4 regions of the Kocuria sp. CH-021 genome follow, and region 1 is predicted to be linked to each of the others. Evidence: predicted binding sites of a transcription regulator. Region 1 holds the regulator's gene; each other region holds the start of a gene.
What was found. The regulator LexA, encoded in region 1, represses DNA repair genes until DNA is damaged. The targets are predictions, from matches to a motif close to TCGAACANNTGTTCGA.
Positions count from the first base shown of each region.

Region 2: a site for LexA is predicted at 1,472-1,487, ahead of ACPYN7_RS14640 (LexA family protein). Genes of this name have one in related genera too.
Region 3: a site for LexA is predicted at 1,073-1,088, ahead of ACPYN7_RS04240 (DNA polymerase III subunit alpha). Genes of this name have one in related genera too.
Region 4: a site for LexA is predicted at 1,081-1,096, ahead of ACPYN7_RS04220 (DUF6504 family protein). Genes of this name have one in related genera too.

Region 1 covers NZ_JBNAFK010000007.1:158,697-162,293, forward strand. Annotated here, with positions in the region: gene ACPYN7_RS07415 (ATP-dependent DNA helicase) at 1-911, shown strand, start outside; gene lexA (transcriptional repressor LexA) at 1,047-1,742, opposite strand; gene ACPYN7_RS07425 (LysM peptidoglycan-binding domain-containing protein) at 2,164-2,589, shown strand; gene ACPYN7_RS07430 (histidinol-phosphate transaminase) at 2,701-3,597, shown strand, end outside.
Region 2 covers NZ_JBNAFK010000020.1:56,375-59,971, reverse strand. Annotated here, with positions in the region: gene ACPYN7_RS14645 (Y-family DNA polymerase) at 1-1,006, opposite strand, end outside; gene ACPYN7_RS14640 (LexA family protein) at 1,021-1,461, opposite strand; gene ACPYN7_RS14635 (hypothetical protein) at 1,590-2,693, opposite strand; gene ACPYN7_RS14630 (hypothetical protein) at 2,964-3,179, opposite strand; gene ACPYN7_RS14625 (hypothetical protein) at 3,480-3,597, shown strand, end outside.
Region 3 covers NZ_JBNAFK010000004.1:104,095-107,691, forward strand. Annotated here, with positions in the region: gene ACPYN7_RS04230 (TIGR03885 family FMN-dependent LLM class oxidoreductase) at 1-144, shown strand, start outside; gene ACPYN7_RS04235 (MOSC domain-containing protein) at 290-862, opposite strand; gene ACPYN7_RS04240 (DNA polymerase III subunit alpha) at 1,097-3,597, shown strand, end outside.
Region 4 covers NZ_JBNAFK010000004.1:99,279-102,875, reverse strand. Annotated here, with positions in the region: gene ACPYN7_RS04225 (fumarylacetoacetate hydrolase family protein) at 1-636, opposite strand, end outside; gene ACPYN7_RS04220 (DUF6504 family protein) at 697-1,020, opposite strand; gene ACPYN7_RS04215 (GNAT family N-acetyltransferase) at 1,322-1,825, shown strand; gene ACPYN7_RS04210 (pyridoxamine 5'-phosphate oxidase family protein) at 2,010-2,441, opposite strand; gene ACPYN7_RS04205 (SOS response-associated peptidase) at 2,490-3,320, opposite strand; gene ACPYN7_RS04200 (lipoate--protein ligase family protein) at 3,359-3,597, opposite strand, start outside.

The sequences.
Region 1 (3,597 bases):
CCGCCGAGGAGCACCGCGAGGTGCTGTGGATCTCCCGGCAGGGCGGCTGGGAGCCCGGCCGCGGCTACGTGCCCGCCGAGGACACCGATCCGGCGACCCTGCACGTGGCGCCGCTCAGCGTGGCCGGCACCCTGCGGGAGGGGCTCTTCGACGGGCGCACCGTGGTCCTCACCTCGGCGACCCTGTCCGTCGGCTCGTCCTTCGACTCCGCCGCCGGTGCCCTGGGCCTGCGCGGCGAGGGCGCCCCGCGCTGGGAGGGCGTGGACGTCGGCAGCCCGTTCGACTACCCGAGACAGGGCATCCTGTACCTCGCCAAGCACCTGGAGAAGCCCGGCCGCCGGCTCACGGAGGCCCAGCTGGACGAGATGCTGGCGCTGCTGGAGGCCTCCCGGGGCGGGGCCCTCGGGCTCTTCTCCTCCCGCCGGGCCGCGGAGGAGGCGGCCGAGGCCCTGCGCGCGCGCACCGACCTGCCGATCCTGTGCCAGGGGGAGTCCTCGCTCGCGGGCCTCGTCCAGGAGTTCACCGACGACCCCTCGACGAGCCTGTTCGGCACGATGAGCCTGTGGCAGGGCGTGGACGTCCCGGGGGCCTCCTGCCGGCTCGTGATGATCGACCGGATCCCCTTCCCCCGCCCGGACGACCCGCTGGCGAGCGCCCGCAGCCGCGCCGCGGAGCGGGCCGGCGGCAACGGCTTCATGTCCGTCTCCGCGACGCACGCGGCCGTGCGGCTCGCCCAGGGGACCGGGCGGCTCATCCGCTCGGGCGGGGACCGGGGCGTCGTGGCGATCCTGGACTCACGGATCGCGACCGCCCGCTACGGCGGCTTCCTCCGCGGGTCCCTGCCGCCGCTGTGGACCACCACGGACCGCTCGGTGGTGCTCGGGGCCCTGCAGCGGCTCGCCACGGGCTGAGCAGGCCCGGCACCGGCCGGGCCCGGCCGGCGCGTTCGACAGGGAACCGTACGACACCGGGCCGCACGACGCCGGGCCGCACGAGACCGGGCCCCCGCCGACGGCGGGGGCCCGGGCACCGGGGAGCGCGGCGGCTCAGAGGCTGCGCAGCACCGAGACGACCTTGCCCATCACGGTGGCGTGGTCGCCGAGGATCGGTTCGTAGCGGGTGTTCTGCGGCAGCAGCCACGTGTGGCCGTCCCGCTGGCGGAAGGTCTTGACCGTGGCCTCGTCGTCGAGCAGGGCCGCCACGATGTCCCCGTTGTCGGCGGCGCTCTGCCGTCGCACCACCACCCAGTCGCCGTCGCAGATCGCGGCGTCGATCATCGAGTCGCCCTTGACGCGCAGCATGAACAGCTCGCCGTGCCCGACCAGCTGGCGGGGCAGCGCGAGGACGTCCTCGACGGCCTGCTCGGCCGTGATCGGCCCGCCGGCGGCGATGTGGCCGACCAGCGGGACCATCGTCACGTCGGCCGAGGTGGACAGCTCGGCCACGGGATCGTGGACCGCTGGGCCCGCGGCGCGGCGGGCGTGCGCCGCGGTCTCGGCCGGCGGCTCGGGGGCCTCCGCGCCGGCGGTCCCGCGCAGCTGCAGCGGCGTGAGCACCTCCATGGCCCGGGGCCGCTTGGGGTCGCGGCGCAGGTAGCCCAGCTTCTCGAGCTGGGAGAGCTGGTGGGTGACGCTCGAGAGCGAGGCCAGGCCCACGAGGTCACCGATCTCCCGCATGGACGGCGGATAGCCGTGCTCGGCGATGGAGCGCTGGATGGCCTCGAGGATCGTGCGCTGGCGCACGCTGAGCCCGCGGCTGCGCGAGCGCGCCCCGGGGCGGGCGCCCCGGGCGCGGGGCTCCTCGGGAGTGGGGGGCTGGGCCATGGGAGCGTCGTCCTTTCCCGTCCGGCTGCCGGTGCCGCCGGTCCTCACGGTCCCGGTTCCGATGTCGGACCCGGGTGGTTCGATGGATCCCGGTCGGCACGCGCAGGGGGTCCGCAGCGCGCGCCGGCCCGAGGCCCGAACACGTCCTCAGCCTAGGCGACACGCCGTGGGTGTTCAAACATATGTACGAGCCGGTGTCGACAGCGTTCGCAGGCACGTGCTAGACATGGGTCATCGGTATTCGAAAGTATGTTCGATCGAATGGAGGCCCGCACGGGCCGTCGACCGGACCGGTGTTCGAGATCGCCCGCCCGTGCGGGAACGTCAAGGAGTTCATGTCATGAGTGCCAGTGCCACCCTCAGCGCCGTCGTCGAGCGCCGCCGCGGAACCGCGGCGGCGGGCGGCCGCGGCCGTGCGGCCCGGCGGGCCCGCCCCGCAGGCTCCGGCTTCCGCACCCCGCTGACCCTGACCCGCCGCGGCCGCCTGGTGTTCCTGGGCCTGCCCGTCCTCGCCGGCTCCGCCGCCCTCGTGGTGCTGGCGGTGATCTTCCTCGTCCCCTCGACGGCCACGGCCACGAGCGAGCCCGTCCCGGGCCCCGGGACCGAACAGGCCACCGTGTTCCCCGGGCAGAGCCTGTGGGAGCTCGCCGTGACCGCGGACCCGGACCGGGACCCGCGGGAGGTCATGGACGAGATCGTGGAGCTCAACGACCTGGACAGCTCCGTGCTCGTGGCCGGCCAGCTGCTCGAGGTCCCAGCCGCCTGAGCCGCCCGCCCGGTCCGGCCGGCCGCGGGTGGCCCCGAGTCGCCGCGGGAGCCCCGGGCCCGTGACCGGCTCCTGGGCCGGAGGGTCCGGGTGGAGCACTAAACTGTCCGGGTGACGCAGAACCTGGACCGACTCAACGCCCTCCCGCTCCGCGACGACCTGCGCGGCAGGACGCCGTACGGCGCCCCGCAGCTCGACGTCGCCGTGGCGCTCAACACCAACGAGAACACCCATCCGGTCCCCGCGGACGTGCACGCGGCGATCGTCGAGGAGGTCACCGGGGCGGCCTGGGCCCTCAACCGGTACCCCGACCGCGAGTTCACCGCCCTGCGCGAGGAGCTCGCCGCGTACCTCGGCCACGGGCTCGGGGCCGAGAACCTGTGGGCGGCCAACGGCTCCAACGAGATCCTGCAGCAGATCCTGCAGGCCTTCGGCGGCCCCGGCCGCACCCTGCTCACCTTCGTCCCCACCTACTCGATGTACCCGCTCCTGGCCTCCGGGACGCACACCGCCTTCGTCGCGGGGGAGCGGGCGGCGGACTTCGGGCTGTCCCCGGAGTCCGCGGCCGAGCAGGTGCGCCGGCACCGGCCGGACGTCGTCTTCCTGTGCTCGCCCAACAACCCGACGGGCACGGCGCTGGGCGCGGACGTGGTGACCGCGGTGTACGAGGCGGGCGAGGAGTTCCGCACGGTCGTGGTGGTGGACGAGGCCTACGCCGAGTTCTCGCACGGCGGCACCCCCACCGCGCTCACCCTGCTCGAGGGCCGGCCCCGCCTGATCGTCTCCCGCACCATGAGCAAGGCGTTCGCGCTCGCCGGCGCCCGCCTCGGCTACTTCGCGGCCGCGCCGGAGGTCGCCGACGCCGTGCGTCTCGTCCGGCTTCCCTACCACCTCTCGGCCGTCACCCAGGCCACGGCCCTCGCGGCGCTGCGCCACTCGGGGTCGCTGCTGGCCAACGTCGAGGACATCAAGGTCCAGCGCGACCGGATCGTGGAGGGGCTGACCCGG
Region 2 (3,597 bases), on a different contig from region 1:
CGTGCATCAGCTTGGGCACCAGGGCCGCCCGGGCCGCGGTCACCAGGGGAGTGGGCTCGTTGGTGGGCACGGCCAGCCGCACCTGGGCGGAGACGTTGTGGGTGGGTCCGGGCCGGTGGGGGGAGGTGCTGGCGAAGACGGTGAGGCGCCCGGCGACTTCGCCTTCCTTCCGTAGCCGGCGGGAGGCGCGTTGGGCGAACTCGGCCACCGCCTGCCCCACGATTTCCGGATCCCAGATCGGGTCCGGGAAGGACCGGGAGACCAGGATCTGGGCCTTGGTCGCGACCTCGTCCTCGACGGGGATGGCGGGGAACCCGTTGAGCTCGAGCACGGTGCGCATCTGCACCACGGAGAACCTGTCCCGGATAGCCACCGGGTCGGCATCACGCAGCTGCGCGATCGTCTCGATTCCTATCGCCTCCAGGCGCTGGGTCAGCCGCCCGGCGATCCCCCAGACCTCGGTGACCGGCAGGGCCTCCATGAGCCGGTCCCAGTACCCGTCGGGGGCCTGGTCCCAGTGCACGACCCCACCGGTGGCGGGCAGCTTCTTCGCGGCCTCGGTCGCGATCTTCGCCCGCGTCTTGGAGCTGGCGATCCCGATGCTCACCGGCAGCCCGACGTTGCGGGCCACGGTGGCTTGCAACCGGCGCGCCCACCGCACCTGTTCTGCGGGTGTGCCGACGGGTGGGAGGAGGAAGCACTCGTCGATGGAGTACACCTCCTGGCCCATCGCGTGGCGGGCCAGGAGCAGCATCACCCGCTCCGACAGGTCCGCATACAACTGGTAGTTAGAGGAACGCTTTTCCAGCCGCCACCGTTTCGCGTCGGCGCGCAGCTGGAACCAGGGATCACCCATCTTGATCCCCAGAGCCTTGGCTTCGGGGGAGCGGGCGACGACACAGCCGTCGTTGTTGGAGAGCACCACCAGTGGCTTGCCGGTCAGGGAGGGCTCGAAGAGGGCCTCGCAGGAGGCGTAGAAGTTGTTCACGTCGACCAGGGCGATCACTGCAGAGCACCGTCCTAGTGCAGCTTCCGCTGGTTGATGTGGCGGATGCCGTAGACCACGACACCCCAGATGTGCAGGGTCGACAGGGAGGGGACCTCCACGTCCGGGTAGGCCGGGTTCTCCGGGTGCAGCACGACCCGGTCGGGGTGGACGTGGAGGGTCTTGATGGTGAAGTCCCCGTCGAGGACGGCGATCACCACGCTGCCGTCTTTGGGGGTCAGGGAGCGGTCCACGAGGACTTCGTCGCCGTGGTAGATCCCGATGCCTTCCATGGAGTCTCCGGTGACGCGGAGGATGAAGGTGGAGGTGACGTCTCTGATCAGGACCTCGTTGAGGTCGATCCGGCCGTCGTCGAAGCTGTCCTGGGCAGGGGAGGGGAAGCCAGCCGGGACTCGGACCAGGACCGCAGAGACCAGCACGGGGCGGTCAATAGTGAGCGGGACTGGATGTCTCATGCCGCCAGGATAGAACACATATTCTAAAGCTCAGCCCATAAACACAATAAACCCGTACACATATACGGGTTGGCTAGTGCCGATGCTGCGGATTCTCCCGGCCCGGCCGGACACGCCAAGGGGCCCGGCTACGGAGCCGAGACGGCCGCACCAGCCGCTTCGTTCTGGCCGGCGGCGATCTGGGCGGCCCAGCGTTGCCGGAACGGCCGGCGGGGGCCAGGCGCAGGGAAGGACGCTGGGGCGGCCGCGGCGGCAGCCGTCCGGGCGGCGTAGCGTTCGGCGGCCGCCCGTGCTGCCGCGCGGCGCTGGGCGGCTTCGGCGGCGACCCGCTGGTCGCGGGACCGCAGGGGTGTGCCGTCGGGGTGGGTCCAGGCGCGCATCCGGGCGCCCAGCCAGGCGGCGGGGTTGTCGATGCCCTCCACGGTGAGGAAGCCGTAGCGGGTGCCCTGAGGCGTCCAGTCCAGGGCGGTGAGCACGTCGGCGATGGTCCATCCGGCCTCGAAGAACGGCTTGCACACGCTCACGACGTGGGCGGTGGTGAGCTGGCGCAGCACGATCGCCTCGTGCTGGAGCTCCAGGGCAGCCGCCCGCTGAGTCTCCTTCCGCGCCCGACGGGTCACCCGCCTCGTCAAAGGCTCCGTCGTTGCATGACGGGGCCACAGCGGGGCTGTACGACGGCTCAGGGCGGCGACCACCTCGCGCCGCTGCGCGGCGCCCTTTCGGGTGCGTCGCGGCGCAGCCGCGTCCTTCGGGGAAAACTCTTCGCGCGCGTGCGGGGAAAGACTCTCCCACTTCGTGGGGACCGGGGTGTCAGTTAGTTCCACAGGCTCAACTGCCGGCTGGACGGTGCTGTGGATGAGTGCGTAGACGGGGGCCTCGCCCTGGGTGCGGCCGGTGGAGCGCGGGGTGCGGGCCGCGCTACGGCCGGTGGCCACCACGGCCAGCAGCCCGCAGTCGCGCAGGTGGCGGATCGCCCGCGCCACGGTGGAGCGGGAGCGGTCGATCTTGTTGGCCACCCAGTCCCAGGTCGTGCGCCAGGTGCGCGAGGCGGGGTCCTGCTGGCGGCAGATGATCTCTACCACGGCCAGCAGGTTCGCTCGGGCATCGGCACGGATCAACTCCAGGCTGGGGTGCTCCAGGACGGCCCGGCGCCAGGCGGCGGCGTGCTTGGCGAGCTGGCACCCCTTGGGCACAGCCCGCAGCACGACGGCCTTGGACTGCTCGTGCTCCACCCGCACCCGCCGGCGGCGTGAGGGGAACTCCCCAGCGGCCTCGAGAGCAGCGTCAGGGGCGGAATGTGACCGAAAATCGGCGTGACTGAGTGAAGAGGGGTCCATTTGCGGACGCGCCTCAGGTACACTAGGGGACACAACAGTCCCCTGGTATTGGATTCATGACAGGTTCCGATTCAGTTAGCTGTTGGAACGGCTGTCGCGAGTTTGGCGACCTGAGACAGCCGAATGACTTCGACGGCCCGCCCTGCCAGGCGGGTCGTCAGTCGTTTAAGCGGAATTAGCCAGCGGTAGGCGCGGCTCCTCCCTGTTGTCGAGCTTGTTGGACCTTCCAGCGTCGCGGTCGATCAAGGCACCGATGTACTCGGCCATGCTGAGCCCCGCCTGATGCGATGCTTCGATCGCCGCGCGGTGTTGTTCTGGAGACACACGCGCCATCAGGGCCACCTTGTGGCCCTGCAACTTCGGCTGCTGGTACTCGGTCATGGGTCGATCATGGCATATCGACACTGCTACCGATAGCGGTATCAGGTGTGTCTCGGTGATTTTTCATCCCTCCGGTACACGAAGCAAGCAGCGATGGCCTGAGTCATCTACGGCCGGGCGCAAAGTGTCGCGCGGCATGCATCCACCCTAATACATGTTGAACATGTTCAACATAAACATGTTCAAGTTCCGGGTAGCCTGGAGGGCATGTCTTGGCTAGGGGGAACAGTTTCCCGTTCCGACTCCGATGTGCTGGCTGAGCTGCCGGACCATCTCACCTGGGAGGGTCTTCATCTAGAGGTGCAACGTCGGCACGGCAAGCCCATCCACATCGAGCCGGCGCCGGCGTGGTTGGGTCAGGACGTCACGGGGTTGTGGTTGGAGAAGGCTGAGCAGTCCTGGATTTTCCATGCTGCCG
Region 3 (3,597 bases), on a different contig from region 1:
GACCTCGGCCGGCACGCCCAGTGGCTGCACGAGTACGCCGAGCTCAGCTTCGACGAGATCTACCTGCACCACGTGGGGCAGGAGCAGGGCCGCTTCCTCGACGCCTTCGGGGAGGCGGTGCTGCCCCAGCTCGCGCAGGCCTGAGCCGGTGCGTCCGACGGTGACCGCCGTCGGACGCACCGGGCCACGGTCGCCCGAGTTCGTGCCGGCGGGCGCCCCGTGGCAGATCGCCGGTGCGCACGGGAAGAAGCCGGCCGCACGGGAAGCTCCCGTCAGGACCGGGAGGCGATCACGGCAACCGGGACGGCCGCCGCAGGACCGCCGCCCCGGCCTGCTCCGGGTCGAGCGGGACCGGGCTGTGCAGCACGGCCGGTCCGCGGTGCAGGACACCGCTGGACAGCGGCCGGCAGCGCAGGCCTCCTCGTCCCCGCATGGCGGCGTGCGCGCCGGGGGCGAGCACCCGGTCCATCCAGGCGCACGGGTGGGCCGGCCGGCCGCCGCGGAGCCGCACGAGTTCGCCCCGGGACTCCAGTGCGAACTCCTCGCCCAGCAGCGGGGCCAGCTGGGCGCCCCGGAGAACCACGTTGCGCCGGGTCAGGAGCGGGTCGAACGGGGGCGCGTCCAGGTCCTCGGCCATGGCCTCGAGCGCCTCGACGGCCAGCAGGGTGACGGCGGCGTCCAGGTGCGCGGCCTTGCCGAAGAACCGGTCGCCGACGACGCCCTTGCCGGCCACCAGCTCGGCCCGGTCGGCGTCGGTGCTGGGGACGTCCGCGGCGCCGTCCCGGGCGCGGCCGAAGTAGGCGTGGGCCGGGGACACGAGCAGGTGCAGGATCTCCACGTCGTACCGGTAGCTCTCCGCCATGCCGCACATCCCTCCGTCGTGACGAGGGCCGCTGCCGCTCTGCCGTGCGGCCGTCCGATCGCAGCAGCCGTCCGAGCTCAGCATAGGGCCGGGGAGCGCGGCGGGCCCGCTGAGAGCTGTTCCGCCCGTCGTCCTCGGGATGCTCGTGCGGCGTTTCCTCCTCCCTGGGGGCCCGACGGTCCTTCCGGCGGTTTGCAATTGACTTAATATTCGAACACGTATTCGAATGGGGGTGTGAGCTTTCCGCACCTGCACGTCGCCACCGCCTTCAGCGCCCACTTCGGGGTCAGCCGGCCCGCCGCCCTGGCGGCGGCCGCCGCGGCGGACGGCGCGGACGTGCTCGCCTGCACCGACCGGGACGGGCTCTACGGGGCGATCAAGCACCTCGGTGCGTGCCGGGAGCACGGCCTCGACCCGGTCCTGGGGGTCGACCTCGCCCTGCTGGCCCCCGGCCGCGAGCGCGTCCTCGGCCGCGTGGTGGTCCTCGCGGCCGGCCACACCGCCGGTGCGGGCTACGCCGCCCTGTGCCGGCTGGTCTCCACCGCCCACGCCGCGGAGGGCCCGACCGGGGCGACCGCCGCCGAGATCGCGGCCGCCGCGGTCCCGCCCCGGCACGAGGGACCGGTCCTGACCGTGCTGCTCGGACCCGCCTCCGACGTCGGGCAGGAGCTCGCGGCCCGCCGCTACCGCACCGGGCGCGCCGCCCTGGGGCGGTGGCGGTCCCTGCTCCCGGCGCCGGCGCTCGCCGTGGAGGTGGTCTCGCACCTGGCCGCCCCCGGCACCGCGTGCAGCACCTCCCACGCGGCCCGGATGCTGCGGGCCGCCCTCGAGGCAGGACTGACCCCCGTGCTGACCAACGCGGTGCGCTACGCCACCCCCGCCGAGGCCGCCACCGCCGACGTCCTCGACGCCGCTCGCGCCCTCACCCCGCTCGAGACCCTCGGGGCGCGGGCCGGCCTCGTCCCCGGCGGCAGGGGAGGAGGCACCGGGCGGGCCGGGGGGTCCCGGCGGACGGCGGCGCCGGAGCCGCTGCAGCCCAACGGGCAGGGCTGGCTCAAGTCCGCCCGGCGGATGCGCGCGCTCGCCGCGGAGATCGCCCGGGCCGCGGACCTCGGCGCCGCCGGGGCCGCGGCCCTGCTGGCCGGCACCCAGCGGGTCGCCGACCGGTGCCGGCTGGACCCGGTCGCCGACTGCGGCTGGGGGCGTCCGGTGGTGCCGGAGGCCTCCGTGCTGGGCCTGGAACGGCCGGCGCCCGCGGAGCTGCGGGCCCGGTGCGAGGCCGGCCTGGGGCGCCGCTACCCGGGCCGCCGCGCCACACGGACCGTGCGGGACCGGCTGGAGCGGGAGCTGAGGGTGATCGAGGACCTCGGCTTCGCCTCCTACTTCCTCACCGTGGCCGAGGTCTCCGCGATGATCGGGGAGATGGGCGTCCGCCACGCCGCCCGCGGCTCGGGGGTGTCCTCGCTCGTCAACCACCTGCTCGACGTCTCCCCGGTGGATCCGCTCGAGCACGAGCTGCTCTTCGAGCGCTTCCTCTCCACCGACCGCTCGACGCTCCCGGACATCGACATCGACGTCGAGTCGGCCCAGCGCCACCGCGTCTACCGGCGGATCTTCGAGCGCTTCGGCCCCGAGCGGGTGAGCCTCATGAGCATGCAGAACGCCTACCGCGCCCGCGGCGCCGTCCGGGACGCCGGGCTGGCCCTCGGGATCGACCCCGAGACCGTGGACAGCGCCGCCAAGCAGCTGTGGAACCTGCCGGCCTCGGCGCTGCGGGAGACCATCGCCCGCCGGCCGGAGCTGCGGGACTTCGCCGAGCAGGTGGCCCAGGAGAAGCAGCTCGACCTCCTCGTGGACCTCACCGAGCGCCTGGACCGGCTGCCCCGGCACATCTCCATGCACCCGTGCGGGGTGATCCTGGGGGACCTGAGCCTCCTGGACCGCACCCCGGTGCAGCCGAGCGGGACCGGAATGCCCATGAGCCAGTTCGACAAGCACGACATGGACCCCATGGGCATGCTCAAGCTCGACATCCTCGGCGTGCGGATGCAGTCGGCGCTCGCCCACGCCGTCGACGAGGTGGCCCGTGTTCATCCGGACCGGCCCCGCCTGGACCTCGAGGCGATCCCCGTGGACGACGGGAGGACGTTCGAGCTCATCCGCTCGACCCACACCCTGGGCTGCTTCCAGATCGAGTCCCCGGGCCAGCGCGAGCTCATCGGCAAGATGGCGCCCACGAGCTTCCGGGACCTCATCGTGGACATCTCCCTGTTCCGTCCCGGGCCCATGCACTCGGACATGGTCCGTCCCTATCTGGAGCACCGCCACGGCTGGTCCGAGCCCGTCTCGATCCACCCGGCCCTCGACCCGATCCTCGCCGAGACCCACGGCGTGACCGTCTTCCACGAGCAGGTCCTGCGCATCCTCGACACCTTCACCGGGTGCGGTCTCGCCCGGGCCGACGAGCTGCGCCGGCGGCTGGGCTCGGAGCGCCGGCTCGAGGTGGAGGAGTTCTTCCGGGAGCGGGCCCGCGCACGGGACTACCCCCTCGACGTCGTGGATCGGGTCTGGGGGATCCTGGTGGCGTTCGGCTCGTTCGGCTTCTGCAAGGCCCACGGCGCGGCGTTCGCCGTGCCCACCTACCAGTCCGCGTGGCTGAAGGCCCACCACCCGGAGGCCTTCCTCGCGGGGCTGTGGGAGCACGACCCCGGGATGTACCCCAAGCGCCTGCTGGT
Region 4 (3,597 bases), on a different contig from region 1:
CTCCACGGCGGAGAAGATCATCCGGTCGGTGCCGGAGTCCTGGTGCAGCACGCCGTCCACGGTGCAGCGGATCGCCAGTCCCGCCTCGGGGTCGACCTCGTCGGGGGTGACGACCACGGGACCCACCGGGGTGGTGCGGTCGAAGTTCTTGCCCTGGAACCACTCGGAGGTCCGGCCCTGCCAGTCCCGCACCGAGATGTCGTTCATGACGGTGTACCCGGCGATCGCGGCCCGCGCCCGGTCGAGCGTGGCGTGGCGCAGGGGCGAGCCGATCACCACGGTGAGCTCGGCCTCCCAGTCGATCTTCTCGGACTCCTCCGGCATGGCGATGGGGTCGGTGGGGCCGATGAGCGCGGTGGCGTACTTCGCGAAGATCGTGGGGTGCTTCGGGATCTCCTGGCCGACCTCCTCCGCGTGGTCGTAGAAGTTCAGGCCGGCGCACAGGATCTTGCCCGGGCGCAGGACGGGGGTCGCCAGGTCCGCGGGGGCCGGCGCGGGACCCGGCTCCCCCGGCAGGTGCAGGTCACCCCCGGCCAGGAGGGCCCCGACGTCCGGGACGGGAAGGTAGACGGTCCGCCCGTCCTCCTGCCGGAAGGCCTGGGTGGTGCCGTCGCGTCGCACGGTGCCGAGTCTCACGGATGCTCCCTCACGTTCTGCGGTGCGGTCTCCGTCCGATCCTATGCACCCCCGGTGCGCCTATGCACAGCGCACCACCTGCGCCCCCGAGGCGCTCGTGGCCGCGAACAGCCGCCAGCGGCCGGTGTCGAGGGTGTGGACGAGCTCGAGGGTCAGCAGCTCGGAGCGGGCGTTCAGCTGGACCTGGACCCGCCACATCTGCTGGTCCACCGCCCCGATCCCGCGGTCCTGGGGCAGCCGCGCGTCCTCGGACCACCAGGCGCGGCGCTCGTACCAGCGGACGGGGTCCTGCGCCACCCGGTAGCTCCGCCCGCGCCAGCGCACGCCCACCGGCACCCCGTCCGTGTCGCAGTCCACGTCCACGCTCTCCGTCAGAAAACCCACGACGGCTCCTCTCTCCCTCGGCCGGCGCCCGTCCCGCGGTGCGCCCTGTCCCCTGGAAGCTAGAACACCTGTACGACACGCTAACCCCGGGGAGCACTACCAGGGAACAGGTGTTCCCCGCGACGCACTGTTCATGACAGTCGTTCGCATTCGCAATTCGCAGGCGGGGAGCATGGACAAGCCCAGCGAAATGGATACGCTGAGAGCACGGAGGGCGTGCCCTGCGCGACCCGCCCGGACGTCCCTTGTCCCTCGTCCGCCCCGCCGGCATCCACCGGCGTCGACCTCACGGAGGCCTCCCATGACCGGAACCATCACGCTGATCGCCCACACCGCGCAGAACACCAGGACCCCCGCGGTGACCCTGCGTCCGGCCGCCCCGGAGGACGCCGAGAGCCTCGCCCAGCTCTACTACTCCTCCTACGAGCAGGGCGGGGTCTCCAGCCTGGAGGAGGCCCACGAGGTGATCCGGGGGGTCTTCGACGGGGAGTACGGGCCCTTCCTCCCCGAGGCCTCGCCGGTGGTGGTCGACGACGACGGGACCGTGGTGGCCGCAGCGCTCGTGCTGGCCCGGCGGGTCGGGGAGGACCTCCCCGACGTCCCCTACATCTTCGAGCTGTTCACGGCGGCCTCCCGCCGGCGGCAGGGCCTCGCCGAGCAGCTCGTGCGCTGCGCCATGAGCACCCTCTACGACAACGGTCACGACCAGGTCTGCCTGCGGATCGCCGAGGACAACGCGGCGGCGCTCGCGCTCTACCTCACGCTCGACTTCAACCGCTGGGTCCCCGAGACGGACTACGTCTGAGCCCGGCCGGCGCTCCGGAGCCGGGGGCGCGCAGACGACGCCCCGGAAGTCACCGCCCCAGGAGCCACCGGAGAGGCGCCGGACAGAGACACCGACAGAGACACCGGCAGAGACACCGGCAGAGGTGCCACGGGGAAGGCCCGGGGTCCGCAGCAGCGGACCCCGGGCCTTTTCCGTGGCCGGGTCAGAGCGCGAACTCCTCCCGGGCCGGGGGCTCGACGGCGACGTCGACGAACCGCGCCCAGCGCAGGCCCACCTCGACGAGCCGGGTGGACTCGGGCTCGTGGCCGCCGGAGCCCGGGTGGCGGGCCTCCAGCCGCTGCCCCGCCTCCTGCGCCGCGTCGCCCTCGAGCACCGCGGCGTCGCCCTCGAGCTGGAACTCCTGGCCCGTTCCGGAGACCAGCACCAGGGAGACCCTCGGGTCGGCGCCGATGTTGGAGAACTTGCGGCTGGCGATGTTCGTGCCGAAGACCAGGCGGCCGTGGTCGTCCGCCACGAGGTTGACCCAGGCGGACTCGGGGTATCCCTCGTCGCTGTTGGTCGCCACGACGCCACCGCCGTGGGCGCGGACGAAGTCCACGATGCGGCCGACGGCGTCCGGTGAGGCAGAGGTCATGGAGGGGCTCCTTGGGGACGGGGACAGGTCAGGCCCCACGGTACGCGCTCAGAACAGGGCGGGCTGCGGCACCACGAGCTCCGGGGAGTTGTTGCGCACGTTCCCGACCGCGGGGTCCACCGGGTCGAGCACCCAGCGGGCCGCCGTCCGGTGCGCCTCGGCCCGCACCAGGTCCACGAGCTGCGGGGCGTCCTCCTCCCCCGGGCGCAGCCAGTCCCCCACGTGCTCGGGCGCCAGCGGGATCGGCATCCGGTCGTGCAGGCCGTGCAGCTCCGTGAGCACCGGGTGCTCGGCGGAGGGCTCCGGGGAGTCGGTGGTGAGGACGGAGCAGGACAGCAGCCACGTGCTTCCCGCGCCGTCCCGGCCGGGCTGCAGGGCCGCGGAGTGCAGCTCCGCGCCCTCGGGCACCCGCCACCACTCGTAGATCCCGGCGAACCAGATGGTCTCCTCCGGGTCGGCCGGGTGGACGTAGTAGGGCTGCTTGCGCCCGCCCCGCCCGGCCCCGGGCTCCTTCTTCCACTCGTAGTAGCCGTTGGCCGGGACCGCGCAGCGGCGGGCCCGGACCGCCTTGCGGAAGGACGGCTTCTCGAGCACGGTCTCCGACCGGGCGTTGAACATCTTCGACCCGACCGCCGGGTCCTTGGCCCAGCCCGGGACCAGGCCCCAGCGGGCCACGTGGAGCTCGCGGACCAGCTCACCGCCGTCCTCCCCGCCCGTCAGGCGCTCGAGGACGATCGGCACGTCGGTGGTGGGCGCGGTGTTCCAGTTGGCCCGCAGCCGCTCCTGGTCGGCGTCGCCGCCGAGGCTCTCGTCCGGGACGGCCCCGGTCTCGGCCACGAGGTCGCCCACGGCCCGGGCGATGACGTAGCGTCCGCACATCTGCTGCCTCCTCGGTCTGCCCGGCTCGCGGCCGGGGCTCAGTCGGTGAGCTGCCCGTACCCCAGGTACTCGGAGTACATGCCGTACACCTTGCGGATCCCGCGCTCGACGTCGGCCACGGTGGTGCCCGGCCGCAGGTCGTCCACGGCCCCCGCGGTGGTGGGGTCCCAGTCCAGGTCGAGGGCGGCGTAGACGTCGGTGAGCACCGAGCGGATGGGCTCGGACTGCTCGACGACCAGCACCGTGGAGAAGTACCAGGCGCCGGCGACCACCCGCT